DNA from 2 places in the Stackebrandtia soli genome. Region 1 is predicted to be linked to the other one. Evidence: predicted binding sites of a transcription regulator. Region 1 holds the regulator's gene; the other holds the start of a gene.
The links. The regulator HrcA, encoded in region 1, represses chaperone genes, less so after heat shock. The targets are predictions, from matches to a motif close to CTTAGCACTCNCNNNNNGNGAGTGCTAAG.
Positions count from the first base shown of each region.

Region 1 (15,706 bases):
GAGCGGGTGTCGTTCGTCAAGGAGGAACTGCGGCGGCTGGGCGGTTCGTGCCAGACGGGGGCGGCGGAGGCGCTGATCACCGCCATCGGCCATGACCTGCGGGAGATCGCGGCGGCCTGCTCCCAACTGGTCGCCGATACGAACGGGAAGATCACCGTCGATGTCGTGGCGCAGTATTACCGGGGCCGTGCGGAGGTGACCGGGTTCGCCGTGGCGGACGCGGCCGTCGCGGGGGACACCGCCGGCGCGCTCGGTTCGTTGCGGTGGGCGCTGTCGGTGGGTGTGGATCCCGTGCCGTTGGCGGACGCGTTGGCGACGGGTGTCCGCAACATCGCGAAGGTCGCCGGAGTTCGGGGGAGCGCGTTCTCGCTGGCGTCTCAGTTGGGGATGGCGCCGTGGCAGGTGGAGAAGGCGCAGCAGCAGTCGCGGGGATGGACCCCGGACGGGCTCGTCGACGCGATGGCGGTGACGGCCGGTTTGAACGCCGAGGTCAAGGGCGGTTCAGAGGATCGGGCGTACGCGCTGGAGCGGGCGATTCTGGCGATCGCCGCCGCGCGCTCCCAGTAGCGAGGCGAGCGGTTCACGGGCGGGTGGATTGCCTCGTGAGCTGTGTTCGCGGGGGATCGTCGTGAGCAACGGGAGAGGCTCGGGGGCCTCCAAACCTCCTCCCCATTGGCTTCGAGCCTAGCTGGTGGGCACGCTTAGGCGTCAAATCCGGTTCGTCGAGGGTGTGGACAACGCCGTGATTGTGGAGAACCCACAGAGGACTGTGGGGGTGGGTGTCGTGTAGGACGTCACCGGCGGCCAAGGGCGAGACGAACCCGCCACTGTCGGTGCGGGGCGTGAACTGCCGGGGTGGACGGCGCGGTGGGAGTCGAGAAGCCGCTGGGGGTCGCCGGCGTCAGGCACGCATGAACGCGGTCACGACGTCGAGAACGTCGTGACCGCGTCAAGAATGGTCGTCGTCGAAGCCTGCGGCGCGGATGCGCCGTGTCGACCACGGAAGTTTAGGCGCGCCTGGCACTGCGCCCGCCGCCCAACCGGGCGAGCCGTCGCGCCGGGCCCCGGTGAGGGCCGCCGTCCTGAGACGGCGCCGGGGTCAGCCCGCGAGCGAGTTGAGCTTCAGCGCGATGGCCGACTTGCGGTTCGCAGCCTGCTTGCGGTGGATCACGCCTTTGCTGACGGCCTTGTCGAGCAGACGCCCGGCGGCGCGCAGCTCAACGGCGGCGGCAGTCGAGTCGCCGGCTGCGGCCGCGGTGTGGAACTTCCGGATCGCGGTCTTCAGCGACGACTTCACGGCCTTGTTACGCAGCCGGGCCTTCTCGTTCTGCCGGTTGCGCTTGATCTGGGACTTGATGTTCGCCACGCTTGAAGCCTCGGTCTCTCTGATGGTGCTCGATTGTCGAGCGGGTACTTCCTAACAAGCAGTCGGCGCGCAACGCAATGGGCGCCACGGCGCGCGACGAGCAACTTTACCAGCCGCGTCGGTTCGCCAACCAGTCGAGGGTCGCCAACGCGCTCCACCGCTGATGTGCCCTGATATGCGGCGACACCCGGTACGGCGGGGGCTCTTGACTGCCCGCCAGATAGTAACCGGCGATCGCGGCGAGCACCGTGTCGAGCTGCTCCCCGTCGACGCCGGCCGAGGTCGAGTGCTTCCAGAACATCCCGTCGGCGTCGTGCCCTTCGGCGTGCGCGGGGACGAGGAGCGCGACGGTGTCGAACCACGGCGCGCCGACGCACGGCCAGTTCCAGTCGCAGATGACGGCGTCGTTCTCGCGCAGCACCATGTTGTCGGGGCGCAGGTCGCCGTGCATGACGGCGTCGGCGGTCACGGCGGCGTTGATGTGGCTGTCGAGCGCGGCGAGTTCGTCGACGTGGGTCGCGAATCGTTCGGGGATGGTGGGCGAGATGTCTCCGGACGCCGTCGCGGTGAATCGTTGGAAGCCCGAGAGGTCCTCGGTCGCCCAGTTGGGGAGGGGGTAGTCGCGCAGGGACGCGGGGATCGGCGTCAGGGCGTCGGCGGCCGTCTCCCACGCCCGCAACATGAGGGTCCACTCGTCGGGGGAGATCGGTATGCGCGGGGCCTTCCCGTCGATGGCCTCGAAACCGAGGACGACCCATTCATCCACTTGGGACGAGAATTGGAGTCGGGGTGCCGGGATCTCGTCGGGGAGGAGCGCGGAGATGTGCGCTTCGGCCGTGTAGGCGTTGAGGACGAAGGGCAGGTCGGGGCCCGACGCCTTGACGAACATCCGTCGCCCGGTCTCCGCTGTGACGATCGCGGCGAAGCCGCCGCTGAATCCGCCGCCGGCCATGCGCACGGACGCGATGGGTCCGCCGATCTGTGCGGCGATCTCGGCGCGGACGTCGGCGGGAAGCTCGTCCACGCCGATCCGTACCGCGGTCGCCTCGTAGGGCACGGGTACACCGAAGCGGGTTGTCATGGTCGTTGATCCTGCCGAGTGGCGGCGTCGACGGCAACACGATTTCAAGTTGTGGCGGCGTCGGTGTGGACGTGCGGCGCGGCACGCTGTGGCGTCGTCGGCGGTAGGCGCGCGGCGCGGTCATGGGATCATGGGGGGTCTTCCCACCGCACACGAAACGAACGGACGTGCCAGTGAAACTCGCGCCCGGCGCCACGGACCCTTCCCGGATCCGCAATTTCTGCATCATCGCGCACATCGACCACGGAAAGTCGACGTTGGCCGACCGGATGCTGCAGTTGACGGGCGTCGTCGAGCAACGGCAGATGCGCGCCCAATACCTCGACCGGATGGACATCGAGCGGGAACGCGGCATCACCATCAAGAGCCAGGCCGTGCGGCTGCCGTGGAAGGTCAGCGCCGGTTCGGACGTCGGCGGTGAGTACGTCCTCAACATGATCGACACCCCCGGCCACGTCGACTTCACGTACGAGGTGTCGCGGTCTCTCGCGGCGTGCGAGGGCGCGGTTCTCCTCGTCGACGCGGCGCAGGGCATCGAGGCGCAGACCTTGGCGAACCTGTACCTGGCCCTGGAGAACAACCTCACGGTCATTCCCGTCCTGAACAAGATCGACCTGCCCGCCGCACAGCCGGAGCGGTACGCGGAGGAACTGGCGCACCTGATCGGGTGTGAACCGGAGGACTGTTTCCGCGTCTCGGGTAAGACCGGCGCGGGTGTCGCGGAGCTGTTGGACGCGATCGTCGCGCAGTTCCCCGCGCCGGTGGGGGATCCGGACGCGCCCGCTCGCGCGATGATCTTCGACTCGGTCTACGACTCCTACCGTGGCGTCGTCACCTACGTTCGTGTCATCGACGGCCAGTTGTCGCCGCGCGAACGCATCAAGATGATGTCCACACAGGCCGCTCATGAACTGCTCGAGATCGGCGTGATCTCGCCGGAGCCGGTCAAGTCGGTCGGTCTCGGCGTCGGCGAGGTCGGGTACCTCATCACGGGTGTGAAGGACGTCCGCCAGTCGAAGGTCGGTGACACGGTGACGGGCCTGCACCGGTCGGCGACGACGGCGCTCGCCGGTTACGCCGAGGCCAAGCCGATGGTCTACTCGGGGCTGTACCCGATCGACGGCTCGGACTATCCCGACCTGCGTGAGGCGCTCGACAAGCTCAAGTTGAACGACGCCTCCCTGACGTACGAACCCGAGACATCCGCCGCGCTCGGGTTCGGGTTCCGGTGCGGGTTCCTCGGCCTGCTGCACCTGGAGATCATTCGCGAGCGGCTTGAGCGCGAGTTCGGTCTGGACTTGATCTCGACGGCGCCGAACGTCGTCTACGACGTCACCCTCGACGACGGCTCCGAGGTCGTCGTGACGAACCCGAGCGAGTTCCCCGACGGGAAGGTCGCCGAGGTGTTCGAGCCGATGGTCAAGGCGACCGTGCTGACCCCCAACGACTACGTGGGCGCCGTCATGGAGCTGTGCCAGTCGCGGCGCGGTTCCCTGCAGGGGATGGACTACCTGTCCCCGGAGCGCGTCGAGTTGCGGTACACGCTTCCGTTGGCGGAGATCATCTTCGACTTCTTCGACCAGTTGAAGTCGAAGACGAAGGGCTACGCGTCGCTCGACTACGAGACCACCGGCAACGCCGTGGCGGACCTCGTCAAGGTCGACATCCTGTTGCAGGGGGAGAAGGTCGACGCGTTCTCCGCGATCGTCCACAAGGATCAGGCTTACTCATACGGGGTCCGGTTGACGGAGACGCTGCGCAAGCTGATCCCGAGGCAGCAGTTCGAGGTCCCGATCCAGGCGGCGATCGGTTCGCGCATCATCGCCCGCGAGAACATTCGCGCGATCCGCAAGGACGTCCTCGCCAAGTGCTATGGCGGTGACATCAGTCGTAAGCGGAAGCTGCTGGAGAAGCAGAAGGAAGGCAAGAAGCGCATGAAGATGGTCGGCCGGGTCGAGGTCCCGCAGGAGGCCTTCATCGCCGCCCTGACCTCGGACGGTTCGACGGGCGAGCGCAAGAAGTAGCGCCTGGGCGGCGTGGTCGTGCCGTTCGACGACCGGGACCCGTCGAGGGTCGTGATCGTGAAGACGGCGTCGCCGTGTGAGGGCGGCCGCGAAGGCCACGAGCTGGCTGAGCGGTCGCCGCGCGTGGTCGCCGACCGTCGTGACGCGTACGCCGAGCGGCGCCTGTCGGGGGGCGGCCGCGGGCGCAGCGACCACGGACCGACGCCGCCTCTGGAGGCGTCCGAGACGACGATCCGCCCGGCCACGCGCCGCCGATCTCGGCGGGCGCTCGTCGGCAGGATCGCCGTTTCGGGTGTCGCGGGTGTGAGGTGGCCCGTGCGCGGCGGCGGGGGACGGCTCGTCCCCAGCACGACCAATGAGTCCGAAGAGGACTCATATGAATGGGCGAGGACGTCGTCGGCGTTGGTGAGCCCACTTCGTCGTACTCGTTGAACGTTCTCCTCGGATCATCACAGGTCGATGGGGCTGTCGCGGTCGTCGACGCCGACCCTCGTGGTGGTGCCGCGTTCGTCGAATCGTCGTATGGCGCCGATGCCTGTCGTGGGTGGGGGAATGTCGCGGTCCGGCGGCCGCGAAGGTGACGTCACTGCGGACGTGGTGCGGGGCGATCTGGTTGACGGCGGTTCGGCGAACGCGGGCGGCGTGCTGGCGGACCACCGAACGACGGCGATCGCGGCGCGGCACTGGAAGAGGCGCGGCGGGTGTCGGACGCCGCCATGGTCGCGTCGACCTCGGCGCGGCCTTACCCGGGTGATGACACGCTGACGATCCCACCCATAGAATGTGAAACTCTTACATATCTCAATGTGTAAGTTCCTTACCGGCCCCATTCATCTGGGAGGACCACATGAGAAGATCGCTCGCCGCCGCGAGCCTGGCCGTCGTCACGACCGTCACCGCACTCGGCGTCGCCGCCCCCGCCGGGCACGCCTCGGTCGGCGACGCCGACCTCGTCCAGCGCTGGGCCCCCGTGTTGTACCAGGACGTCGATGACAGCGACGCCGACGCCGACTATCTGTCGCGAATGGACTTCGACGGCGACTGGGACATGCGCGACAACTGGGAGAACCAGGAGGTGCTGACCGACCGGTTGACCGGCGCCGCCTACTACTCGGTCTCGGAGACGGCGACCCACTGGTTCATCGTCTACGCGTACTTCCACCCGCGCGACTGGGTCGACTGGTGGGACCCGTTCAACATCGACCACCACGAGAACGACCTCGAGGGCGTCCTGTTGACCGTTCGCAAGGACGGCACGACTTACGGCGCGCTCGAGGGCATGATCACGGTGGCGCACACGCACTTCTGGTCGTACACGCCGCCCGGCAGCCCGTTCGTCGACGGCGGTCAGAGCGTCGACGGCGAGATCATCATGCAGAATGTGGACGGTTTCGACCGGCCCACGATCGAGCAGGAAGCTAAAGGCCACGGCATCTACGCCTGGAGCGGCGAGGAGTTCCCCGGCGGAGACGGCATCGTCTACCACCCCGGCGGCCACGGCGAACTACCCGACGGCGGCAACGATCGCAGTGTCTCGTACGAGCTGATCGACCTCTTCGGCCCCGGCCAACTGTGGGACCACCGTGGTGACTCGCGGACCTTCGCCTCCGAAGGAGCGCTCGCCGGTGACGACGGCAAGGACAACGCCGCGATGACGCCGTGGCGTTGGGACGACAGCGACGACGGGGACCACCTGCAACGCGGCCTCATCGGACTCGACCCCGCCTACCTCGTCTCGAACTACTTCGACGGAACCGGAGACTTCGCCACCGAATACACCCGGATGCCGTACGTGCTGTGATCGAATGGCCGAAGGCGGCGCGGGCCACCGCGTCGTCTTCGGCCGCCGACCGCCGTCGCCGACCGATCAGGTCCGGCGGTCCCGTGACGAACCGATACGGTAGACCGTGGCGATCCATTAACGCCATATCGGACAGTCATGGGTGAGGAGCGTGGAGCGTGTCCACAACCGACGTACGCGGTGCTACCCGATCGCCGGTGCTGTTGATCTTTCTCGGTGTCGCTTTGTTCACGACGGGGTGGACGGCGATCAACTTTCGTGGAGGCGTCGCCAATGTCGACGACCTGGACTCGCGCTCGAGCGCCGTCGGCACCGTCGTCGAATGCGCCGAGGAGGGCCCGGTCAGTCTGAGCGGCGTCGGCTACTGGTGGAGCTGCCGCGTCGACGTGGAGGCCGACGACGGGGAGACCTACGAGCAGACCTTCGGCGGATCCGAGTTCACTCCCACCGACATCGGCAACCAGTTCCCCCTGGCCAGCGCGGGGATGACGTCGAACAACTGGTCTCGTGCGGACGTCGACCGCAACACCTGGGCGGTCATCCTCACCGCCGCCGGGCTGATCTCCGGCCTGATCATGTTCGGCGCGGGAGTGCGGAACCTCTTCAGCCGCTACTGATGCCTCAATGGACGGTGGCGATGACGGTCGCGTCGTCGCCCGCGGCCTCCGGCGTCTCCCACTCACCCGACTCGGCGTGCCACCGACGCCCGTCGAACTCCACCGTGGCGATGCCCCGCTCCGTCGAATGCGCGACGAGCCACGACGCGTACCGCCACCCGTCCTCCACCGACGACACCGACACGGCGATGCCGCCGTCGATCTCGACGTACTCGGCCGACTCGCCCCAGTCCAACGACAGGGCCCGGCCGAGGTCCGAAGTCGACACGCCCTCGCCGGGCCGCTCGACCTGGACGCAGCGCAGCGCCTTCGGGGTGACGCCGGTGAACGCGTCGACCATGGCCGCCGAGTCGTCGGCCCATTGCTCGTACTCCTCGGGGAACGCGCTGCGCTGCACCGTCTGCGCGGCGTCGGTGACCCGCATGGACTCCCATTCCGGCACCCGCTCGAGGTGCTCGTAGAACGCGGTGGCCGCGTACCGGGGATCGAGGATCTCCTCCTCGCTGCCCCAACCCTGAGACGGTCGCTGCTGGAACAGCCCCAGCGAGTCGCGATCCCCGTAGTCGATGTTGTGCAGCTTCGACTCCTGCCAGGCGGTCGCCAACGCCACGATCATCGCGCGCGGCGGCAGACCCCGCCCCACCCCGACGGCCGTGATCGTCGCCGCGTTGGCGGCCTGCGCGAACTCCAACTCCACGACGTGTCCGTCGCTGGCGACCGTGCAGTCCGGGGTCGGTGCCGTCCCAAGACGGTCCATTCCGGAACAACCCGCCATCACGGTACCGGCGAGAACGACGGTCGCGATTGCCGCGACCCGACGGTGACGCATGAGTCCTCCTGCGAGCGAGAGCGAAGCGAGGACATCACATGGTACGCACCCGTAATCGGGGCAATCCGAACAGTTCGGTCAAATCGACTCGGTATTGTCGTCTATCGATGGCTGAGTGTTGGTCAGGCGTCGGGAATCCAGGACGGGTCGCGCTTCTCCGCGAACGCCGCCACACCCTCCCTGCCCTCATCCGACAGGAAGAAACCCGCCGACGTGGTCGCCAGCGCGGCGAGCTCGCCCCGCAGGTCCTCCTCGCCGCGTCGCAGCAGCGTCTTGGTGCCCGCCAAGGCCTTCGGCGCGCCCCGGACGATGTCGGCGGCATAGTCCGCCACCGTCTGATCCACATCAGACCACGAGGTGGCGTGCGTGACCAGCCCGATCTGCCGAGCGTGGTCGCCGGTGAACACCCGCCCCGTCAGGTACAGCTCCGTCGCGTCGCGGCTCGACAGTCGACGAAGGACGGGCGCGGAGATGACCGCCGGGATGACGCCGAGGCGGACCTCCGTGAACGCGAACGAGGCCTCGCCCGAGCACACGGCGATGTCACACGCCGCGATCAGGCCGAGCCCACCCGCCCTGGCCGAACCCTTCACCGCCGCGATCGTCGGCTTCGGGCACTCCCACAGGGCCGCCAGCACCTCCGTCAACAACGCCGCGGGCACCTCCCCGGCACGTCGGGCCGCCGCCGTCTCCTTCAGGTCCGCGCCGGAGCAGAACACCGTCCCCTCATGCGACAACACGACGACCCGCACCGCGTCGTCGGCGACCGCCGCCCCCAAGAGCTCCAGCAGACGCCGCATCAACGCCGCTGACAAGGCGTTCCGATTGTGATGACTGTTCAAGGTCAGCGTCGCGATACCGCGCTCCACGACGTATGTGACCAACTCGTCCGTGTTGCCATTCGTCATGGCACGTACGGTAGTACGCGTGCCGAGCGCGCTGCCCGAAGGTGAACCGGCCCCGCGCGACGGGGCCCTGCCCGCCGCCGCCCTAGACGGGATGGAGCGGCGCGACTTCGGCGTCTACGTGCACGTTCCGTTCTGCGCCTCCCGTTGCGGCTACTGCGACTTCAACACCTACACCGCCGCCGAACTCGGCGGCGGCGCGAGCCGCGACAACTACCTGGAGACGCTCGCCCAGGAGTTCGCGCTCGCCAAGCGAGTCGCCGGTGGATCGGCGCCGCCCGCGTCGACGATCTTCGTCGGTGGCGGCACCCCGACGCTGCTGCGCGCCGACGAACTGACCGCGATCGTGTCCATGGTCGCCGACACCTTCGGCCTCACCGACGATGCGGAGGTCACCACCGAGGCCAACCCCGAATCCGTCGACGCCGCCTACCTGTCGACACTTCGGCGCGGCGGTTTCACACGACTGTCGCTGGGGATGCAGTCGACCTCCCGACACGTACTGTCGATATTGGACAGAGATCACACGCCGGGTCGCGCGCTCGACGTCGCCCGCACCGCCCGCGACGTCGGCTTCGACCACGTCAACCTCGACCTGATCTACGGCACCCCCGGGGAGACCCCCGACGACTTCGCCGCGAGCGTCCGTGCCGCGATCGACGTCGGCGCCGACCACGTGTCCGCGTACGCCCTCATCGTCGAGGACGGCACCGCGCTCGCGCGCCGAATCCGGCGCGGCGACCTGCCGTACCCGAGCGACGACGTCGCCGCCGACCGGTACCTCGCGGCCGAGCGCCTGCTCACCGACGCGGGGCTGACCTGGTACGAGGTGTCGAACTGGGCCACCACGCCGGTGGCGCAATGTCGGCACAACCTGCTGTACTGGCGCAGCGACAACTGGTGGGGCTTCGGGCCCGGAGCGCACAGTCATATCGGCGGTCTTCGATGGTGGAATGTGAAGCACCCCAGTCGATACGCCCGCCAACTCGAGGCGGGCGAGTCGCCGGCCGCAGGTCGCGAGACCTTGACGAGTGATCAGCGTTATGTCGAAACCGTGATGTTGCGTACGCGGCTCCGTGAGGGTTTGGCGATATCGTCGCTGAACGGCCCCGGCCGTGACGCCGCGCGCGACGCCGTCGAGCGAGGACTCCTCGACGAGGCGGCGTTCACGACCGGTCGCGCCATCCTGACCCTGCGGGGACGGCTCCTCGCCGACGCCGTGGTGCGGGACCTGATCGACTGACCCGTCGGCCACCCGGCCGCCCCACCCCTGGGAATTCCCACCATGTCCGCGCGTTATTCACCCGTCCATGCCGCGCCCCGCCCACGTTGGCCGCTGCCCGTCGCCCTGGCGACCGTCGCCGTCGTCGCGGTGGCGCTGCTCGCCATGTGGCTGCGGCCCGAACCGACGGGATCGTTCCTTCCGGCGGCCGACACCTCGACGTCGCCGTCCCCCGACGCGCCCGCCGTCCGATCGGTCACGATCACCGGTGTCGGAGACACCGTCATGGGCGCGATCCCCGACGCGCTCCCGCCGAACGCCGCGGCCGGCTTCTTCGACCGGGTGTCCGAACACCTCAGCGGCGACGTCGTCTTCGGCAACCTCGAAGGCCCCCTGTCGGAACGCACCGACTTCAAGAAATGCGGCGAGGACGACGAGTGCGTCTACATCCGCATGCCTCCCGCGTACGCGCCGGTGCTCGCCGACGCCGGATTCACCGTTCTCAACATCGCCAACAACCACGGCTTCGACGCCGGACCCGACGGCGTCGGCGACACCCGTGCCGCGCTCGACGCCGAGGGCATCCCGCTCGCCGGCGTCAAGGGCGAGATCGTCGAACTGGAGACCCCGCACGCCACCGTCGCCGTGGTCGGTGTCGCGACTTACGACTTCTACACCAACCTGCTCGACGTCAGCGCCGTCACGGCCCTCGTCGACGCCGCCGCGCAGCGCGCCGACATCGTCGTGTTGAGCATGCACGTCGGCGCCGAGGGCGTCGACCACCGCCACGTGACCGGTGGTCCGGAGACCTTCGCGGGGGAGGACCGGGGCGACTCGACGGCGGTGGCCCGTGCCGCGATCGACGCCGGTGCCGACCTCGTCCTCGGCCACGGCCCGCACGTCTTGCGCGGCATGGAGTTCTACAAGGGCCGCCTCGTGGCGCACAGCCTCGGCAACTTCGCCGGGTACGGCGTCCTGAGCGCCAACGGACCCCTAGGGCGAGGCGCGATCCTCTCGGTTCAGCTGACGCCGGACGGCGAATTCCTGTCCGGCAAGGTCGTCGCGACCCTCATGGTCGACGGCGGATACCCCGCCTTCGACGCGGCCGGCGGCGGCATCGCCGACGTCACGGAGCTGTCCGCGGACTTCGGCGACGCCGGTGTTCGGCTGTCGCCGGACGGAACGATTTCGCCACCGGCGTGACCAGGGATCGCCATCACGTGACCGGGGTTGCTCTCGGGCGGGCGATCGGTGGGCGGTACCAGGTAGGCTTGGCACTCGTCTGGGTCGAGTGCCAGGCGCGACGAACACCGGTTGAGGGAGGTGCAGCGAGCGATGTCGATCAATGACCGCAAGCTCGAAGTGCTGCGCGCCATCGTCGAGGACTACGTGTCGACGCAGGAACCGGTCGGCAGCAAGGCCCTCGTCGACCGGCATCGACTCGGCGTGTCGGCGGCCACGATCCGCAACGACATGGCCGCCCTCGAGGACGACGGCTACATCCACCAGCCGCACACCTCCGCCGGGCGAGTCCCGACGACGAAGGGCTACCGGCTGTTCGTCGACCGTTTGAGCACCATCAAACCGCTGACGGCCGCCGAACGTCGGGCCGTCCATCGGTTCCTCGACGAGGCCGTCGACCTCAACGACGTCGTGTACCGGACGGTGCGCCTGCTCGCCCAGCTGACGCGGCAGGTCGCCGTCGTCCAGTTCCCGAGCCTGTCGCGCAGCAGCGTCCGGCACATCGAGCTCGTGCAGATCAGCGACTCCCGCGTGATGCTCGTCATGATCACCGACACGGGCCGGGTCGAGCAGCGCGTGCTCGACATGCCCACCGAACTGTCCGCCGACGACGTCCTGCGGATCCGGACCCTGATCAACGACAAACTCGTCGGTGTCCGGCTCACCGAGACCTCACCGCTGATCACGGCATTGCCGTCGGAATGCCCGCCGGAACTGACGTCCGTGATGACGGTGCTAGCGGGCGTCATGCTGGAGACCCTCGTCGAGCGAGGCGAGGAACGCATCGCGCTGGCGGGTACGGCCAACCTGACCCGGCACTCGGTCGACTTCGCCGGTTCGCTGCGGCCGATCCTCGAAGCGCTGGAGGAGGAGGTCGTGCTGTTGAAGCTGCTCGGCGAGATCGACTCCGGCACGACCCTGCACATCGGCATCGGCGAGGAGAACGACATCGCCGGGCTGGCGGGCACGTCCGTCGTCTCCACCGGTTACGGCCCGCTCGGGTCCATCGTCGGTGGGCTCGGCGTCGTCGGCCCGACCCGGATGGACTATCCCGGCACGATCGCGGCGGTCCGTACGGTCGCCCGTTACGTCAGCAAGATCCTCGCGCAAAGCTGACACCCGTATCTGACCCGCTACCAAGAAGACAACGAGAGCACACGTGGCCAAGGATTATTACGGCATATTGGGCGTTTCCCGCGACGCCACCCCGGACGAGTTGAAGAAGGCGTATCGCAAACTCGCGCGCGAGTTCCACCCCGACGTCAATCCGTCCTCCGAAGCCCACGAGAAGTTCAAGGACATCAACGCGGCGTTCGAGGTCCTGTCCGACCCGCAGAAGCGGCAGATGGTCGACCTGGGCGGAGACCCCCTCGCGCCGGGCGGTGGCGGCGCGGGACCGGCCGGTGGAGCCGGGCCGTTCATGGGTTTCCAGGACATCATGGACGCCTTCTTCGGCGGCGGAGGCATGGGCGCCGGTGGCGGACGCGGCCCGCGACCGCGACGCCGTCCCGGCTCCGACGCGGTGCTGCGGCTCGACCTCGAACTCTCCGAGGCCGCCTTCGGCATGGAATCGCCCATCACCGTTGACACGGCCGTCGTGTGCGGGACGTGCGAGGGCTCCGGAGCCGCCGATGACACCCAGCCCGAAACCTGCGACACCTGTGGGGGCGCGGGCGAGGTGCAGAGCGTCCAACGGACGATCCTGGGGCAGGTCGTCACGGCCCGTCCCTGCCCGGCCTGCTCCGGGTACGGCACGATCATCCCGCACCCCTGCGGCAAATGCGGCGGCGACGGACGCGTCCGCACTCGGCGCAAGCTGACCGTCAAGATCCCGCCGGGCGTCGAGGACGGCATGCGCATCCGCCTCGCCGGGCAGGGTGAGGTCGGCCCCGGCGGCGGCCCCGCCGGTGACCTGTACGTCGAGATCCGCGAGAAGCCGCACGACGTCTTCACTCGGGACGGCGACGACCTGCACTGCAAACTGCGGCTCCCGATGACGGCGGCCGCGCTCGGTACCCGCCTCACCGTCAGCACATTGGACGGTGAGGAGCAGGTGGACGTCCACGCCGGGACACAGCCGGGTTCGACCCTGCGCATTCGCGGGGCCGGCGTGCCGAAGCTGCGCGGCGGCGACGCCCGGGGTGACCTGTTCGTCCACCTGGACGTCCGTACCCCGACGAAGCTCGACCCGGAGCAGGAGCGCCTCCTTCAGGAGCTCGCCGTCTTGCGTGATGAGGAGATCGTGGAGCCGGTGCGCGGCAACGGTTTCTTTTCTCGGGTGCGCGACGCCTTCAACGGCCACGCCTGATCGACCCGGGCGGTGGTCGTCATGGCCACCGCCCGCGACGTCTTCCCCGTCGACGGTCGACCGGTGACCGTCGACAGTGGCTTCCTCGTGGGGGCCGCCATCCTCCTCCCCTGGCTTGAACGTAGACCGGAAACGCTGAAGCCACGCTAAAGCCCGCTGAACGTGAGCTGAAGTGCCTGGTGACGGCGGTGCTCGGCCGAGCAGGACGCACCGCCATCGCGGACTCGCGTGCGACGCGACCGGTCGACCCGAGACGTCCCCGATTGAGCCGATCGAGTCCGACGGCGCGGTCGACGCGGCGGGTGGACGGGCCGACCTCCTACGATGAGGACATGACCGACTGCCTGTTCTGCCGCATCGTCGAGGGCGAGATCCCCGCGACCGTCGTCGCCGACACCGACGACGTGCTGGCGTTTCGCGACATCACGCCGAAGGCGCCCACACACGTGCTCGTCATCCCGAAGGCGCACTACGCGAACGCCGCCGAACTCGCCGCCGCCGACCCGGCGCTCGCTGGGCGCCTGATCGACGTCGCCGGCACGATCGCCACGAGCGAGGGCGTCGCGGAAGACGGCTACCGGCTCATGTTCAACACCGGGCGCCACGGTGGCCAGGAGGTCTTCCACGTGCACCTGCACCTGCTCGGCGGTACGCCGTTGGGGCCGATGCTCGCCATCTGACGGCGCGACGCGACGGCCGGCCCTACGTGTCGGCCATCAGCATGTCGTGGAGCCTGCGGACTGTGCGGAGATTCCGGGTCGTCGTGGTCGTGTTCGGGAGACGCTTCCGGAAGAACGATTGATCCAACTTGGACCGTCCCATGCCGTTGGGGTAGAGGACGTACAGGTGCCGACCGGACACGACGATCCGTTCGGGCATCCCCTCGGGGACGACGAGGCGCTCCGCCTGTGCGGGGCTGGGCTCGTCCGCCAGGAAGATCACGCCGAGCTTCGACTCGTCGACGTCCTCGTCCTCGTACGGATTGCCGTCGATGACGGCCGAGAGCTCGGCGGCGTCACGCACAATGACTCCACAGTCGACTTTTAGTTCGCGGGAGATGCCGAGCCGGATCGTCTCCGCCAACGCGGCGGCGTCGGACGTGTCCGCGCCGAACACGATGTTGCCGCTCTGGATGTACGTGCGGACGTTCGTGAAGCCGAGCGCCGTGAACAGGTTTCGCAGGTCGGCCATGGCGACCTTGTTGTGTCCGCCGACATTGACGCCGCGCAGCAGCGCAACGAACGACTTCATGTGTTCCTCCCGTGGTGGCCCGGCTCTCCGTCGCGCCGTGGTCGATCGTAACGCCGAGGACCGACGACGCCGGTCGGTCGCGAATGGCCGGTCAGTCGCGGATCATGGAGCGCTGCCGCAGGATCGCCTCGGAGCGCGCCTCGGTGACGAAGCGGCGCAGCGTCGCGGGGCGGTCCTCGATGGACAACCAGCGGTCGAGCGCCTCGATCGTGTCGGTTCCGGTGGGGAACGCGGTCGTGAAGTGGACGGCGTGCCCGGCGCGTTCGTGGTGTCCGCCGTCCCACAGCGTGTCGATGAGGTCGAGGAATCGGGTCACGTACGGTCGCAGCAGTTCGGATTGGTCGAACTGCCAGAAGCCGGACAGGATCGCGCGCTGGTCGGCCGCGGAGAGGCTCGGGTCTTCGAGGAGCCGCCACGATTCTTCTTTGGCCTCGGCATCGCGTCGGGCCGCTCGGGCGGTCAGCGCGGCGAGCCGTCCGAGGGTGGTCGTGTCGCGCTCGGCTTCGGAGTCGAGTTCGTTGTCGGTGAGTTCACCGGCGGCGGCGAGCGCGTGAACGATGTCCCACCGCAGGGACTGGTCGACGCGCAGTCCGTCGGGGACGTTCGTGCCGGTGAGCCAGTCTCGGAGGATCCGGCTCGTCGTGGCGGCGCGGGCGTATCGGGTGAACGCGGTCGCCCACGTCAGTTGGAGACGGCTGCCGGGATCGGCGGCGTCAGTGGCGCGCGCGTACGACTCGGCGAGCCGTTCGGCGACGACGGTCTTGCGCGAGTCGTCGACGGCGCGGATCGTTCCCGCGGTGAGGTACTGCATGGTGGACACGATCGCGGTGTGGCCGTCGGCGGGGAGTCGGTCGGCGATGAGGTCGAGGAAGGTCTCGGGCGCCAGGTCGAGTTCGCGGGTGCGGCGCCACAGGGCGGACCAGACGACGGCGCGCGCGAGTGGATCGTCCGGGAGGGCTCCCGTGAGGATCGTTCGCAGTGACGTGTCGTCGAGGTCGACGCCGACGTAGCTCTGTGACGTGTCGTCGAGGAGGACGACGTCGGGTCGCGTCTCTCCTAT
Region 1 covers NZ_CBCRZX010000041.1:4,935-20,640, forward strand. Annotated here, with positions in the region: gene holA (DNA polymerase III subunit delta) at 1-567, shown strand, start outside; gene rpsT (30S ribosomal protein S20) at 1,100-1,366, opposite strand; gene ACM9NP_RS19050 (phosphotransferase) at 1,473-2,447, opposite strand; gene lepA (translation elongation factor 4) at 2,621-4,471, shown strand; gene ACM9NP_RS19060 (hypothetical protein) at 4,852-5,052, shown strand; gene ACM9NP_RS19065 (hypothetical protein) at 5,319-6,272, shown strand; gene ACM9NP_RS19070 (DUF6346 domain-containing protein) at 6,431-6,889, shown strand; gene ACM9NP_RS19075 (hypothetical protein) at 6,894-7,718, opposite strand; gene ACM9NP_RS19080 (enoyl-CoA hydratase-related protein) at 7,841-8,626, opposite strand; gene hemW (radical SAM family heme chaperone HemW) at 8,625-9,866, shown strand; gene ACM9NP_RS19090 (CapA family protein) at 9,909-11,048, shown strand; gene hrcA (heat-inducible transcriptional repressor HrcA) at 11,181-12,203, shown strand; gene dnaJ (molecular chaperone DnaJ) at 12,247-13,395, shown strand; gene ACM9NP_RS19105 (histidine triad nucleotide-binding protein) at 13,728-14,075, shown strand; gene ACM9NP_RS19110 (DUF1697 domain-containing protein) at 14,098-14,646, opposite strand; gene pepN (aminopeptidase N) at 14,738-15,706, opposite strand, start outside.

Region 2 (15,706 bases), on a different contig from region 1:
CGGGGTTTCGTCCGGCTTGTCGTTTGCCACGCCGTCGAGCGTATCTGGAATGCGTGGCGGAGGCACACCGCCGTCGTCGCCTTGATCAGTCTCGACCGTCGACGCGGCGGCGTGCTCCCGTGGGCTCATCCGAAGATCCCCGACAACAGATCGCCCAATTCGGACAGTAGGCCGCCGCCTCCGTCGTCCTCCTCGTCTTCGGTCGGGGAGGGTGACGTCGAGGGGGACGGGCTTGGCGACGCGGACGGATCGCTCTCGCCCGGCGTCGACGACGTGTCGTCGGGCGGGCTGTTCGTCGTCGTGTCGCCGGTGGCGAACGTGCCGTCGCCACCAGGGGTGGACTGCGCCTCGCACTGGCCGGGGAGCGGGCCGAGCTCGTCGGAGCGCAGTTGCGTCGCGTCCTCGGTGCAGGGCATGGCGAGGCGGAGCTGTTCGACGCGCTCGATGGAGGCGTCGAGAGGTCGATCGACTCGGCGGCCTCGGGGCGGGCCTCCACCGGCAGACGGTCGGCCAGGGCGGCGACGTCGGCACGGTGCGAGTCGAGGAAGTCATCGATGATGTCGAGCACGGCGGGGTCCGCGCGATCGACTGCTGCGGAGGTCAGTTCTTGCATGCCCCAACGGATGTCGTCGTCCATGTCGTTGAAGGCGATCGTGACGGCGGCCGGGTCCTTGATGACCTGTTCGGCCTCGAAGAGCCGCGTCCGCGCGAATTCGAAGTACAGCTGGCCCCGATTGACGTCGGAACCGGCCAGTGCGAGCTGGGCGTGCTCGGTGGATCGTTTGACGGGGTACAAGGCCTCGCCGGGCAGCGCGTCGCCGCTGGCGGTCGACACTCCGGTCAAACCGAAAACGGCGGCGGCGAGCGCCCCGGCGATGATGAAACGCCTGCGGGCGCGTGGTCGGGACGGAACCGGGTCCGCCCTTGGTGGGGCGTCCGATTCCGACCCGAGACCACCGACGGCGGCGACAGCCATGAGTCGTTGCCGTAGCTCGGCGGCGAACTCGGGGCGTGGAGCGCTGGCGTCGGTGGACTGCCGACTTGCGGTGGAGAGGGCCTGTCCAATATCGACCAGCGGTCGCAGGTCCTCGTCATGAGTGGTTTTGGTGTGGCGCCTCCGTCCCGTCTCGGCTTCGGTCAGGAGCTCGTTGAAACGTTCGGCTCGGCGCTTGTCCAACGGATTGCCGATCAAGTCGCGCACCCCCTCTCGTCGTGCGGTGCCGACCATTGCAACCGTTCCAACGGATGGGGGCGGCAAGAGGTTACGGTTATCCCAGAATACGTGGCCATATTTACGCTGAAGAATGCCTTGAAGGGTGGTTTTCGGTGGATGGGTCGCGCGGGGGCGCGCACCGAATCAGCGGCTGAAGCCCTCGGGGAGCAGTCGAGCCAAAGTCCGAACGGCGCGGTACTGGAGCGCCTTTATCGCGCCCTCGTTCTTGCTCATCGCCCTCGCCGTCTCGGCGACGGTGAAGCCCTGGAGGAACCGCAGGATGATGCATTCCTGCTGGTCAGGGTTGAGTTCTTGGACCGCCCGCAGCAGCGTGATGTTGGTGAGCTTGTCGCACACCATGCTCTCCGGGTCGCCCTCGGGGGAGCGTTCCTCCCGGTCGATGTCGAGGATCTCCGCGGTCGCCATCTCCAGCCGGTAACGGCCCGACTTGAAGTGGTCGGCGACGAGGTTGCGCGCGATCGTCACGAGCCAGGCGCCGAAGTCGCGCCCCTGCCACGTGAACGAGGCTATCCGTCGCAGCGCTCGCAGGAAGGTCTCGGACGCGAGATCCTCGGCGAGTTGGCGGTTGCCGACTCGGAAGTAGATGAAGCGGTAGACGGTCTCGTTGTATCGGTCGTAGATGCGACCGAACGCCTCGACGTCGCCGGCCTGAGCCGCCGCGACGAGCCGTTTGACCTCACTGGATCCGGACTCGTCGTTGTCGGTGGTGTTCTGTCCTCCGTCGCCCGAACCGTCGCCGCGTGAACTCGTGCGCGGTCGTGGGGACGGGCGGCTCTTTCGTTGCGTGTTGACCATGCGACTGTCCACTTGTTGCGGAACGTCCACCCTCGGGGGGCTGACATCGACGGCGAGCATGCGTCGAAGAGACGACAGCCCACCCGTCAGGGTGTCTGTCGCGACGCGGATGTCGACCGCGACGTCTGCTGTGGTGACCACCGGTACGGTGCCGGGCACTGGGCCTCCTCGGGTGAGGGGATGTCGGTTCCCAAGGTCTGAAGGCGAACCGACCCGATGATGATAGGACCAAAATCGCCGATTCGTGTGGACTTGATTACTCGGTTGGACGATTGTGTCCCGATTCGCGGTGGCCGGTAACGGACCAGATGTGCGACTCGTGAGATTGTCACACTTTCGATGGATGCTTTCCCGGGGCGTCCACACGGGCGTTCCGAATAGGCTAATGGGCGTCCACAGCCGACTGTTATCCATAGGGGAGACATAGTAGTGAGACTGAAGCTGTTGACTACCAAGGACTGTCACCTGTGTGTCGAGGCCCGTTCGGCGATGGCGCGCGTCTCTCAACACTCCGGTGTGGACTGGGTCGAGATCGACGTCGCCACCGACGACCACCTCGCCCGCGAATACGGCGACCGACTCCCCGTCGTACTGCTCGACGACAAAGAGCACGGCTACTGGCGTGTCGAGGAGGAGCGGTTGCTCCGCGATCTGAGGGCTTGACGGGGTTGGTCGTGACTAGGACTGGGGCTGGTCCGATGGCCTGGCCTTCGCGCCGTCTGGGGTCGGCCACGGTGGAGGGGGGAGTGCGAGGGGTGGAGGCGAAAGTCTCCCCCTTCGATGGTGGAGGAACCGTGGGCCGCCTCCTCGGAGGTTGAGGGATCGGAACGCGGCCCCTAGACTTCGGGGCATGGCTGCGCACTTGGTGTGGGACTGGAACGGGACCCTGCTCGACGACTTCGCGCTGGTCGCCGCCGCGACGTCGACCGTCATCACGGGCGCGGGCGGCCTGGACGTCGACCCGGACACGCACCGCGCCCGGTTTCGGCGCCCGATCATCGAGTACTACGGGGAGCTGCTCGGGCGGCCGTTGACGCCGGAGGAGTTCGTCAAACTCGACGAGCAGTTCCACTCGGACTATCGCGTCCGTCTGCCCGGTTGTCAGTTGTCGCTCGGCGCGTCGGAGGCGCTGTCGTCCTGGCGCGGCACCCAGTCGTTGTTGTCCATGTGGCATCACCGCGAGTTGGTCCCGCTCGTCGACACCTTCGGATTGACCCCGCATTTCGCGCGGGTCGACGGCCTCCGTCGGCCCTCGGAGGACTCGAAGCGGCCGTTCCTGGTGGCGCACTTGGAGGCGCTGTCGATCGACGGCCCCGACTGCGTACTGATCGGGGACTCTGTCGACGACGCGCTCGCGGCCGCGGCCGTCGGCGCGCGTTGCGTTCTGTACAGCAAGGGGTTCACGGCCCGCTCGGCGCTTGAGGCCGTGGGCGTCCCGGTCGCCGATTCGCTCGCCGACGCGATCGCGATCGCGTCAACCGACTAGGCCGTGGGAACCCGGTGTCCCGCAGGGTGAGCACCGATCGTCTCGTGGACTTGTCGGCGCTTCCGCATCCCCCGCGGTGCCGAACACCAGTAGGCACCTCCGGCTCTCGGCGCGTCCATCCAGCGCCGACGCCGCGGAAGTGGATTCCCACGGCGGTTCGTACTCGAACCGTGCGAACGAGCCGTGGCGCGGGGCCGAGACCGCCATGCGTCCGGGCGCGGACCACCGGCCCGTCGCCGCCGACGCGCTCGGTTCGGGGCCCGGAACCGACGCCACCGTCGGGTGATCGGGAAGCCTCCCATCGTGACGTGACGGGTGGCACATCCTTGCTCGATGTGGCCGGGCCGGTCGGTCCACGCCCGGTATCGCGCCTGACCTGCGTCGACGTCGCCGCCTCGCGGCCGTGACCTCGCACTCGCCGTGCCCCGCTCGATTTGTGCAAACCTTCACAAGCGCCTAAGCTGATCCGCGAGCACCCGCCACGACGACGCCCCGACGAGCTGGCGCCGTCTTCGCCATCATTCGGAGAGCACCTTGCCGATCGGATCGAATCCCATCGACGCGACCCCGGCCCCGCCGGATCCACGCGACATCCCCGACGCGACCGTCGCGCGCCTCCCCGAATACCTGCACGCGCTCCACACTCTGTCGGAAGCCGGCGAGAAGACGATCTCCAGCGAGGGCCTCGCCGCCGCGGCCGGTGTCAACTCAGCGAAACTCCGCAAAGACCTGTCCCACTTGGGTTCCTATGGCGTGCGCGGTGTCGGCTATGACATCACCTCCCTCGCCACGCACATCTCGAGCGTCCTCGGGCTGACTCGGCATCGCTCGGTCGCGCTCGTCGGAGCCGGACACCTCGGTGCCGCGCTCGCGGGCTACGCCGGGTTCACCAAGCGGGGTTTCGCGATCGTCGCGATGTTCGACGTCGCGCCGGAACTCGTCGGCACCACCGTCGGCGGTCTGCCCGTCCACCACATCGACCAGCTGCACAAGGTCGTCGGCGCGGAGGGCATTTCGATCGCCATCATCACGACGCCGCCGTCGGCGGCGCAGCGTGTCGCCGACTCGCTCGTTAAAGCTGGTGTGACGAGCATCCTGAACTTCGCGCCGTGCGTGCTCGACGTGCCGGACAACGTCGACGTTCGCAAGGTCGACCTGGCGATCGAGATGCAGATCCTGTCGTTCCATGAGCACCGCAAGGCTCGCGACAACGCGGCCATCGCACAGTCCGTGGATAAGGTGGCGTAGTGAATCTGCTGGTGGTGGGGGCGTCACACCGAACCGCTCCCGTGTCGATGCTGGAACGGCTGTCGATCCCGTCCGCGCGCACGGTCGAGCTCGCCACCGAGCTGCTCGCCGGGCGGTACGTCGCCGAGACCGTCGTCCTGTCCACATGCAACAGGACCGAGGTGTACGCCGCCGTCGACAGCTTCCACGGCGGTCTGACCCAGATCGCGGAGCTGCTCGCCCGCCACGCCGGGGTCGCCGTCGACGAACTGTCCGGCCACCTCTACGTCCGCCACGAGGGCGACGCGATTCGGCACGCCTTCGCCGTCGCCTCGGGTCTCGACTCGCTCGTCGCCGGTGAGGCGCAGATCCTCGGCCAGTTCCGCGATGCCTACGACCTCGCCAGGGACCACGGTTTCGCGGCACGGACGCTGCACGAACTCATGCAGACGGCACTGCGCGTCGGCAAACGAGTCCACAATGAAGCCCATGTGGACGCCGCCGCGCCGAGCGTCGTCGCGGCCGTCCTCGATCGGGCGACGGAGCTCGCTGAGACCGATGTGGACGGAGCATCCGCCCTCGTCATCGGTGCCGGATCGATGGGCGCTCTGGCGTCCTCGGCGTTGCGCCGTCGTGGCGTCGCCACGCTGCACGTCGCCAACCGCGACATCGAGCGCGCGAAGCGGCTCGCCGCCAACTACGACGCGCGTGTCTGGCGACTCGACGAGCTCGCCGCGGTCCTGCCCGAGGTCGACGTCATCGTCACCGCCACCGGCGCGCCCGCGCCGATCCTCGACGCGGCCACCTTGGCCGCGCGGCGATCGCGGTTGATCGTGTGCGACGTCGCGGTTCCGCGCGACGTGGCATCCGATGTGGAGGGATTGGCGGGCGTGACGCTCGTCGACATCGCCGCCCTGTCCGCGAGCGGCGGCCTCGCCGCGGGCGGCGGATACCTGGAGGCGGCCGAGCGCATCCTCGCCGAGGAGACCGACGCCTTCCGCACCGTCGCCCTGTCGGCGCAGGTCGCGCCGACCGTGGCGGCGCTGCGCACCCGTGCCGACGAAGTGGTCGACGCGGAACTGTCGCGGCTGACCCGCCGCACCCCCGAACTCACCGACGACCAGCGCGCCGAAGTCGCGCACACCGTGCACCGGGTCGTCCGACAACTCCTGCACCAACCGACGGTGCGAGTCCGTCAGCTCGCCGCCGAACCCGGCGGTGAGTCGTACACGCGAATGGTTCGAGAACTGTTCGCGCTCGATTCGCCCGTGCTGCAATCCGTCGACGGTGGTGATGTGGCCGATTGCCTTCGGGTGTCCCCCACCACATCCGACACGAACGATATGTGACTACAAAGGACTCGAAAGTGACATTTGCCCGGTTGTCGGATAACCTCGACGACCGGCGCGACACGACGAATGCCGGGGGCGGGGCGCCGGACGGCTCGCTGTTCGCGAGTTACGGCGCCGACTCGGCCAACCGACCAACACATCTGATGGAGCGAAGTACATGAGCAATGTCCGAAACATCGCCGGACGCGTGCGGTTCGTCGGCACCGGGCCCGGAGATCCCGGCCTGCTGACCAGGCGCGCGGTCGACGCGATCGAGTCCGCCGAACTCGTCGTGTGCGATCGCACGATACCGAGCCCGCTGCTCGACGCCATCACCGAGATCGCCGGTGAACAGACCGTCTTCACCAACGCCGACGCCGCGCCCGGCGAGCTCGTGAAGGACCTGATCGCCGCCGCCGCCGAGGGCCGCAACGTCGCCCGGCTCGTCGCGGGAGACGCCTACCCGAACGCCGCCGTCGCGGCCGAGATCGCCGAGATCTCGAACACGGACATCCCGGTCGAAGTCATTCCCGGCATTGGCTACGCCTCCGCTGTCGCCGGATACGCCGGAATGCCGCCGACGGAGGCGCGCACCGTCGTCGACGTGACCGACCCGGTCGCGCTCACGCCCGCCACCCTGACCTCCGCCGTCGCCACCGGCAGCCTCACGCTGTCCGCCGACGTCTCGCTCCTGTCCGGCGTGCGCGACGCGCTGCTGGCCGCCGGGATCACCCCGAGCACCACCGTCGCCGTGACCGGTGACGTGACCGGCGAGACCCAGTTCACGACGTCCTCGACCGTCGACACCTTCGTCGAGGCCGCGCTCGGCTTCGCCGGACGCGTCGTCCTGAGCATCGGCCACGGTGTGGACGAGCGCGGCAAGCTCGGCTGGTGGGAGAACCGGCCGCTGTACGGCTGGAAGGTCCTCATCCCGCGCACGAAGGAGCAGGCCGGCGCGATGAGCGCGAAGCTGCGCACCTACGGCGCGATCCCGTGCGAGGTGCCGACGATCGCCGTCGAACCGCCGCGCACCCCCGCCCAGATGGAGCGCGCCGTCAAGGGCCTCGTCGACGGCCGGTACGCCTGGATCGTGTTCACCTCCGCCAACGCCGTCAAGGCGATCTGGGAGAAGTTCGCCGAGCACGGCCTGGACGCCCGCGCCTTCGGCGGCATCAAGATCGCGTGCGTCGGCCAAGCGACCGCCGAGCGCGTGCGCGCCTTCGGCATCGAACCCGAGCTGCTGCCATCCGGCGACCAGTCCAGCGACGGTCTGCTCGCCGACTTCCCGCCGTACGACCAGGTGCTCGACCCGGTGAGCCGCGTTCTGCTGCCGCGCGCCGACATCGCCACCGAGGTCCTGTCGGCCGGTCTCCAGGAGCGTGGCTGGGAGGTCGACGACGTCACCGCCTACCGGACGGTGCGCGCGTCCCCGCCGCCCGCCGAGATCCGCGACGCGATCAAGTCCGGCGGCTTCGACGCGGTGCTGTTCACCTCGTCCTCCACCGTGCGCAACCTGGTCGGCATCGCGGGCAAGCCGCACGCGCGCACCGTCGTCGCCGTGATCGGCCCGCACACCGCCGAGACCGCGACCGAGTTCGGCCTGCGGGTCGACGCCCGTCCCGAGAACGCGAGCGTTCCCGACCTCGTCGAATCGCTCGCCGAGTACGCCGTCGAACTGAAGCAGCGGATGGCCGAGGCCCCCGTCAAGCAGCGGCGCGGCGCGAAGGTCCAGGGCCCGACGGCCCTGAGGTTCCGGTCATGACGGGCGGGTTCCCCGAGGTGCGGCCACGTCGTCTGCGGACGACGAAGGCCATGCGCGCCCTGGTGTCCGAGACTCGGTTGCACCCGTCGCAGTTGGTCCTGCCGCTGTTCGTCAAGGAGGGCCTCGACGCGCCGCACCCGATCGCCTCGATGCCGGGCGTCGTCCAGCACACGCGCGATTCGCTGCGCAAGGCCGTCGCCTCGGCGGCCGGCGCGGGCCTCGGCGGCGTCATGCTGTTCGGGATCCCGAAGACGCGCGACGCGTACGGTTCGGCCGGTATCGACCCCGACGGAGTCCTCAACGTCGCGATCGCCGACACGGTGGCCGAGGTAGGTGACGCGCTCGTCGTCATGTCGGACCTGTGCCTCGACGAGTTCACCGACCACGGTCATTGCGGGGTGCTGGGGCCGGACGGCAGTGTCGACAATGACGCCACATTGGAGCAATACGGCCGGATGGCATTGGCGCAGGCCGAAGCCGGGGCGCACATGCTCGGCGCCTCCGGGATGATGGACGGCCAGATCGGCGCCGTGCGCGCCGAGCTCGACCGAGCGGGCTGCACGGACACGAGCCTGCTCGCGTACGCCGTGAAGTACGCCTCCGCCTGTTTCGGGCCGTTCCGCGACGCCGTCGACTCTGCTTTGGATGGAGACCGGCGCACCTACCAGCAGGACCCGGGCAACGCCCGCGAAGCGCTGCGCGAGGTAGCCCTCGACATCGCCGAAGGCGCCGACATCGTCATGGTGAAACCGGCGCTGCCGTACCTGGACATCGTCGCCGCCGTCGCGGCGGAGGTGACCGTGCCGGTCGCCGCCTACCAGGTGTCGGGCGAGTACGCGATGGTCGAGGCCGCCGCTGCCAACGGCTGGGTGGACCGCGAACGCATGATCGTCGAGACGGCGACGTCGATCCGTCGCGCGGGAGCCGGCATCATCTGCACGTACTGGGCCGAGGAACTGGCCCACCTGCTGCGGCGCGAGTTCTGAGAGACGCCGCGCGAAGCGGGGGCCCGGCGAATCGCCGGGCCCCCGCTTCGCGCGGTCACCGTGTGCCGGGGTGTCGGTGAGCTCGGCCGCTACATTGGGGTCGCCTCGATGACGAGGTCCAGCAGGTGACCCATCGTCTCGTTGGGGGCGATCCCACAGTCGTCCGTCGCGGTCTCGACGGTCTTCCCGTCGGCCGTCTCGGCGGTGACCGCGTACACGAACATGTCGGCGCACTGGTCGGTCGAGGGCTCCCCCTTCGTCGTCAGTTCGGGATCGGCGACCAGCGAGCGCAACTGTGACAGGCGTTCCCCCTCCAAGGTCCCGTCCTGCGGGGCCATTCGCGCCTTGACGTAGCTCCACGCGCCGTCGGCGTCGATCGTCACCGTCTCGGTGATCCCGGCGATGCCGCCGGACTTCGTGATCGTCACGGTCGTGAACTCGGGAAGACCGTCCGACATGGTCTCGTCTCCCGGTTCGGTCTTGGAATCGTCGACGTTCGTCGTCTTCTCGGAGCTCGCCGGTTCGGCCTTCGGCTGGCACGCCGCCGCGCCACCGACGGCCAGCGCTGCCACGAGCGTGATCATGATGCGTCTCATACCTACTGTGACGCGGACCCGCTCGCCCCGGTTCCCCCGATCTCAGAACCATTGGGGCACGACGAAAGCGGCCCGGCCCCGTGAGGGACCGGACCGCTTCGAGTCGTACTTGAACGACGCGGGGGCTAGAAGCCGCCCATGCCGCCCATGTCACCGGCACCGGCGCCCGGGTCGGCCGCGGCCTTCTCCGGCTTGTCGGCGACGACGGCCTCGGTCGTCAGGAACAGCGCCGCGATCGAGGCGGCGTTCTGCAGAGCGGAACGCGTCACCTTGGTCGGGTCGTTGATGCCCTCGGCGAGCATGTCGACGTACTCACCGGTCGCGGCGTTGAGGCCCTGACCGGCGGGCAGGTTCGCCACGCGCTCGGCGACGACGCCGCCTTCGAGACCCGCGTTCGCGGCGATCTGCTTCAGCGGAGCGGACAGCGCGGCGCGCACCAGCGTGACACCGGTCGCCTCGTCACCCTCGAGCTCGAGCTTGTCGAACGCGGTCGCACCGGCCTGGACCAGCGCGACACCACCGCCGGGGACGATGCCCTCTTCGACGGCGGCCTTCGCGTTGCGAACGGCGTCCTCGATGCGGTGCTTGCGCTCCTTCAGCTCGACCTCGGTGGCCGCGCCGACCTTGATGACGGCGACGCCACCGGCGAGCTTCGCGAGGCGCTCCTGGAGCTTCTCGCGGTCGTAGTCCGAGTCGGAGTTGTCGATCTCGTTGCGGATCTGCTGGACGCGACCGTTGATCTGGTCCTCGTCACCGGCACCGTCGACGATGGTCGTCTCGTCCTTGGTGATGACGATCTTGCGGGCCTGGCCGAGCAGGTCCAGCGACACGTTCTCGAGCTTGAGCCCGAGCTCCTCGCTGATGACCTGACCGCCGGTCAGGATCGCGATGTCGCCCAGCATGGCCTTGCGGCGGTCACCGAAGCCGGGGGCCTTGACGGCCACGGACTTGAAGGTGCCACGGATCTTGTTGACGATCAGCGTCGCGAGGGCTTCGCCCTCGACGTCCTCGGCGATGATGACGAGGGACTTGCCCGACTGCATGATCTTCTCGAGCGTCGGGAGCAGGTCCTTGACGGCCGAGATCTTCGAGTTGACGATCAGGATGTACGGGTCGTCGAGGACGGTCTCCATACGGTCCTGGTCGGTCACGAAGTAACCGGAGATGTAGCCCTTGTCGAAGCGCATACCCTCGGTCAGCTCGAGTTCGAGGCCGAACGTGTTCGACTCCTCGACCGTGATGACGCCTTCCTTGCCGACCTTGTCCATCGCCTCGGCGATGATGTCGCCGACGGTCGAGTCACCGGCGGAGATGGAGGCGGTGGCGGCGATCTGGTCCTTGGACTCGATGTCCTTCGACAGCTTCGCGAGCTCATCGGCGACGGCCGCGACGGCCGCTTCGATGCCGCGCTTCAGCGCGATCGGGTTCGCGCCGGCGGCGACGCTGCGCAGGCCTTCCTTGACGAGGGCCTGAGCCAGAACGGTCGCCGTCGTGGTGCCGTCACCGGCGACGTCGTCGGTCTTCTTGGCGACCTCTTTGACCAGCTCGGCGCCGATCTTCTCGTACGGGTCCTCCAGCTCGATCTCCTTGGCGACGGACACACCGTCGTTGGTGATCGTGGGGGCGCCCCACTTCTTGTCGAGGACGACGTTGCGGCCCTTGGGACCGAGCGTCACCTTCACGGCGTCGGCGAGGATGTTCATGCCCCGCTCAAGCCCACGGCGAGCCTCTTCATCGAAGGCGATGATCTTAGCCATTCGGCTTCTACCCTTTCGGATATCGATTGACACGTCTCTTCGAGGCGGATGGCCCGCGACGACCCAGACCAGCTGTCGACGCGGTGCGTCAACGGTGGTCCCACCACCCCTTGCGGTTGGCACTCACATAGAGCGAGTGCCAATGACAGGTATAGCACTCTAACCCCGAGAGTGCCAAATCGGGTGATGTTATGTCTGGTAGCGGCTGTGTCGACGCTTACTCGGGCGCGCCGTCCAGCATCGCCGTCGTCGTCAGTCCCGGTTCCTCGGCGGCGCGCGCCTCCGCATAAGTGACGAGGAGACCACCGGTGAGCAGGAGCCCGACGAGCAAAGTCGACAGATAGGAGCCGATCGCGTCGGAGGCGATCTCGGCGGTGGTGACGGTCGCCTGAACTCCGGACAGGGGAGACGTGAACAGCCCCGCCAGAAGCGCTGTGGCGCAGGTGATCGTCAGGACGAACAGCAGCAGGAGCAGCATGCGGCCGAGGATCTTGGCGAACGACCGGTGCACCAACCGCAGGGATCGGGCGAGCGCCGGTCCGGTCTCGCAGACGACGACCGGGCCGAACAGTCCGAACACGACGATGAGGTATACGCCCGGCAGGACGAAGACGCAGATTCCCACCATGACGCAGACGGCGGCGAGGACGTACCAGCCCCACATTCGCAGGCCGCGACGGAATCCATATTGGAGGGATTCGCCGATGGAGACGCGGCGGTCCGCGGCCTCGACGAGGGCGATTCGAAGGGCCGCCGCCCAGCCGACGCACGAGAGGTACGCCGTGAGCAGCGACACCACGAGGACGATTCCGAGCCGGGCGCCCAGGGCGCGGGCGTCGTTCAGGAACGCGGCCGTCGGGGTGTGCAGCTCGTCGGCCTGGTCCCGCAGCATCTGGGACGCGACCTCGTTGATGAAGAGCCCGCCGATCGCCGACGCGATCACGGGGATCAGCGCGGTCACGGCGAGGACGACCAAGATCTTTCGCCAACTTCGGGAGATCACGCTGGTCAGGTTCGCTGACCATCCACTGAGGTCATCCGGGATCAGCGGATCGGAGCGGCGGTTTCCTGGCGATGCGGTCATGGCTGACGGGTTTCCTGACGTCGGAGCTGCATGGGCGATGCCCCGTCGCGAGGCCCCTGACGCGCCGACTGGCGGTGTGGTCGCCGGATCCCCTGCGCGGCTCGTGTGGTGACGAGCCGACCCGCGCCGCCGGGTTCGATCGGGCCCGCTCGCGACGGACGATCCGTCGCGGACGCCCGTGAACAGCGGTAAGGGTGGGCATCCGTGAGGATACCCACCCTTACAAGCTTGTGGCGTCGTCTCAGACGATGCGAACGTTTTCCGCCTGCGGACCCTTGTTTCCCTGCGCGACATCGAATTCGACGCGCTGACCGTCGTCCAGCGAACGGTAGCCGTCCGACTGGATGGCCGAGAAGTGGACGAAGACGTCAGCTCCGTTGTCGACGGCGATGAAGCCGAAGCCCTTCTCAGCGTTGAACCACTTGACGGTGCCTTGTGCCATGTACTTCCTTCTTACTGTGCGTTCTCCAGTTCGCGCGGATGCGCTAACCGGTCGATCACCGCGCGAAGCGCGCCAGTCACACGTTGGTGAGTCAAGCTCGGCAGGCGGAAATGGAATCTCACGACACCGGTTCGACGATGACCAGGTTAGGAGGCTACACGAAAGCACCCCCGGATGCCCATTCTGCCGGTAGCGGATGTATGACTCTTCGCACCGGCGTGTCGTGCCCGTGCGCCTGGCGTCATGAGTCACATCACAGTCGCGGGGCGACGGGGCACACGGTCTCGCGGTACCGCGTCGAAGGCCCGGCATCGAGGTCGATCTCGATGCCGGGCCCTCGCTCACTCGATCGCGCGTCGCGGGTTCAGCGGTCCCGCGACGTTCCGGGTCCGGTCACTCCGCGGTGCGCGGCTCGACGTGCTTACGGCTCTGGACGATCCGGAAGCGGTTCGCCACGTAGGCGCCGTCGGTCAGGGCCGCGTTGGCCGCCGCGTTGCCGCCCGAGCCGTGGAAGTCGGAGTAGGCCGCGGACTGGTTGACGAACACGCCCGCCGTCAGGTTCTGCGACAGGTGGGTGTTGACGTCGATCGCGGTGGCGACCGCCGCGTCCAGCACGCCATCCTGTGTGGAGTAGACGCCCATGGTGAGAGCCCCTTCGCGCCCCACGACGTCCCGCACCACGGCGAGGCTCGCGTCCGTGTCGTCCGTCGTGACGAGGAAGGTCACGGGGCCGAAGCACTCGCTGGCGTACGCGTCGGAGGACCCGGCGTCGACGCCGAGGATCAGCGGGGACCGCACGCGCGCCTTCGGGTAGGCGGGGTGCTCGACGGTCCGGGACGGCAGCAGCACCTCGCCGAGCGACGCCGCGTCGTCGACGCGCTGGACGACCTCCGGCGAGACGATCGCGCCGATCAACTCGACGGCGCGGGCGTCATCGCTGGTGAGCTTTGCGACCGACTTGACGATGCCCGCCTTGACGTCGTCCGCGGACAGGCGGCCGTCGGGGGTCTCGATGCCGTCGCGCGGGATGAAGATCGCCTGCGTCGTCGTGCACATCTGGCCACTGTAGAGGCACAGGGTGAAGGCGATGTTGTTGAACATCCCCTTGGGATTGTCGGTGGAGTCGATGACGATCGTGTTGACGCCGGCCTTCTCCGTGTACACCTGCGCTTGGCGGGCGTTGAACTCGAGCCACTCGCCGAAGGAGTTCGAACCGGTGAAGTCGATGATCTTGATCGACGGGTGCATCGCGACGATCTCGGCGATGCCGTCCTCCGGGTTCTCGGCGGCGAGCGTGACGAGGTTCGGGTCGAAGCCCGCGTCCGCGAGGACCGCGCGCGCGTGTCGCACGGTCAACGCCAGCGGGAGCACCGCGCGCGGGTGCGGCTTGACGATCACGGGGTTGCCGGTGACGAGCGAGGCGAACAGGCCCGGGTACGAGTTCCAGGTCGGGAAGGTGTTGCAGCCGATGACGAGTCCGACTCCGCGTGGGACCACGTGGTACGTCTTCTCCATCGCGAGCGGTCCGGCCTTTCCGCCCGGCTTCTCCCAGTACGCGGTGGCGGGCACGCGGGTCTGCTCGGCGTAGCCGTACGCGACGGCCTCCAGGCCGCGGTCCAGCGCGTGCGGGCCGCCCGCCTGGAACGCCATGACGAACGCCTGACCGGTGGTCGCGTGCACGGCGTTGGCGAGGGTGAACACGTCGGAGTGGATGCGGTGCAGGATCTCCAGGCACACGCCCGCGCGGGTGGCCGGGTCGGCGGCGCGCCACGCCGGCCACGCGGCCTCGGCGGCGTTGATCAACTCGGTCGGATCGGAAGCGGGGTAGGTGATCCCGAGGTCGATCCCGAACGGGCTGTCCTCGGTCGTGACGTGGCGGGGTGCCGTCGGCTGGTCGATCTCGAAGGTCTTTCCGAGCAGCGCCTCGAAGGCGGCCTTTCCATCGTCGGCGGCGGTCTCGCCGTAGACGCGCGGACTCGGGGACTCGGGGTAGGCCGAGTAGTACTCGCGCGAGGCGATCGCGGTCAGCGCTGCGTCGAGGGTCTCACGGTGCTTGCTGAACAGTGGGTGCGTCATGCGATTCATCATGCCGGATATCGGGGCGGTGACGACACGGGCGCGGGCGGAGCGTGAGGAGTCCTCTCGGCCGCGCGGGGTCCGAAAGCACGGGTCCGATCCGCCCGAGAGCGCGACGTCACAATGGTGTCATTATGGATGAAATGGTCCGCACGCGATCGCGCGGACGGAACATCCACTGAGGAGATGCCCTCTCGCCTTCGGCTGGAAGATCACGATTCCAGGGCGTCGGCGAGAGGGCGGATACCCAGAAGGACCGGGCCTGATTGTCGACGTCGGCATGCCGTCACGCCAACACCGACTCAGCATGGCAGCGCCGTGGGACGGCGGCAACCGATTAACGATCGAGACGACTTCGTCGCCGAGTCGACATCCGACGCCGGTTTTTCGCCGTCAGCCCTCGGCGGCCCGACGGAGCCGGTTCGCGAGCGCGTCGACGGCTCGACGGAGTCCGGGGGGTGCCTCGACCGTGAAGTCGGCGCCGAGCCACGCGAGCGTCATGGCGGCCAGGTCATAGGAGTCCGTCGCGAGCTCCAGTTCGCACGTGGTCGCGTCGATCGGGGTGACGATCCCGCTGACAAGGGCCGCCACGTCGGCGGCCGGTGCCGCGACTCGCACCCGGCATCGATACGGCCACATGTCGAAGCCGAGCGCGTTTCGCAGGTAGGCCACCAGATCACCGCCGGGGGCTTCGCGGGGCGTGAATCGCGGGCCGCCGGGGACGAGCGGGCGCACGCGATCGAGTCGGAACGTTCGCCAGTCGTCGCGATCGACGTCGAAGCCGACGAGATACCAGCGTCGGTCCCACAGGACGGCCTGGTGCGGTTCGACCGATCGCCGAGACGGGGTGCCGTGATGGTCGACGTAGTCGAATCGCAGGGTCTCGCGGACCCGGATCGACGTCGAGACCGCGTCGAGAACCGACGGGTC
Region 2 covers NZ_CBCRZX010000026.1:2,037-17,742, forward strand. Annotated here, with positions in the region: gene ACM9NP_RS15410 (HAD family hydrolase) at 1-30, opposite strand, end outside; gene ACM9NP_RS15415 (DUF5667 domain-containing protein) at 86-1,201, opposite strand; gene ACM9NP_RS15420 (sigma-70 family RNA polymerase sigma factor) at 1,358-2,188, opposite strand; gene ACM9NP_RS15425 (glutaredoxin family protein) at 2,453-2,692, shown strand; gene ACM9NP_RS15430 (HAD family hydrolase) at 2,880-3,515, shown strand; gene ACM9NP_RS15435 (hypothetical protein) at 3,592-3,801, shown strand; gene ACM9NP_RS15440 (redox-sensing transcriptional repressor Rex) at 4,050-4,763, shown strand; gene ACM9NP_RS15445 (glutamyl-tRNA reductase) at 4,763-6,091, shown strand; gene ACM9NP_RS15450 (bifunctional uroporphyrinogen-III C-methyltransferase/uroporphyrinogen-III synthase) at 6,252-7,835, shown strand; gene hemB (porphobilinogen synthase) at 7,832-8,821, shown strand; gene ACM9NP_RS15460 (hypothetical protein) at 8,911-9,417, opposite strand; gene groL (chaperonin GroEL) at 9,543-11,174, opposite strand; gene ACM9NP_RS15470 (hypothetical protein) at 11,392-12,258, opposite strand; gene ACM9NP_RS15475 (cold-shock protein) at 12,500-12,700, opposite strand; gene paaN (phenylacetic acid degradation protein PaaN) at 13,094-14,785, opposite strand; gene ACM9NP_RS15485 (helix-turn-helix transcriptional regulator) at 15,170-15,706, opposite strand, start outside.
Region 2: the regulator HrcA is predicted to act here: its motif matches at 11,325-11,353, upstream of groL (chaperonin GroEL).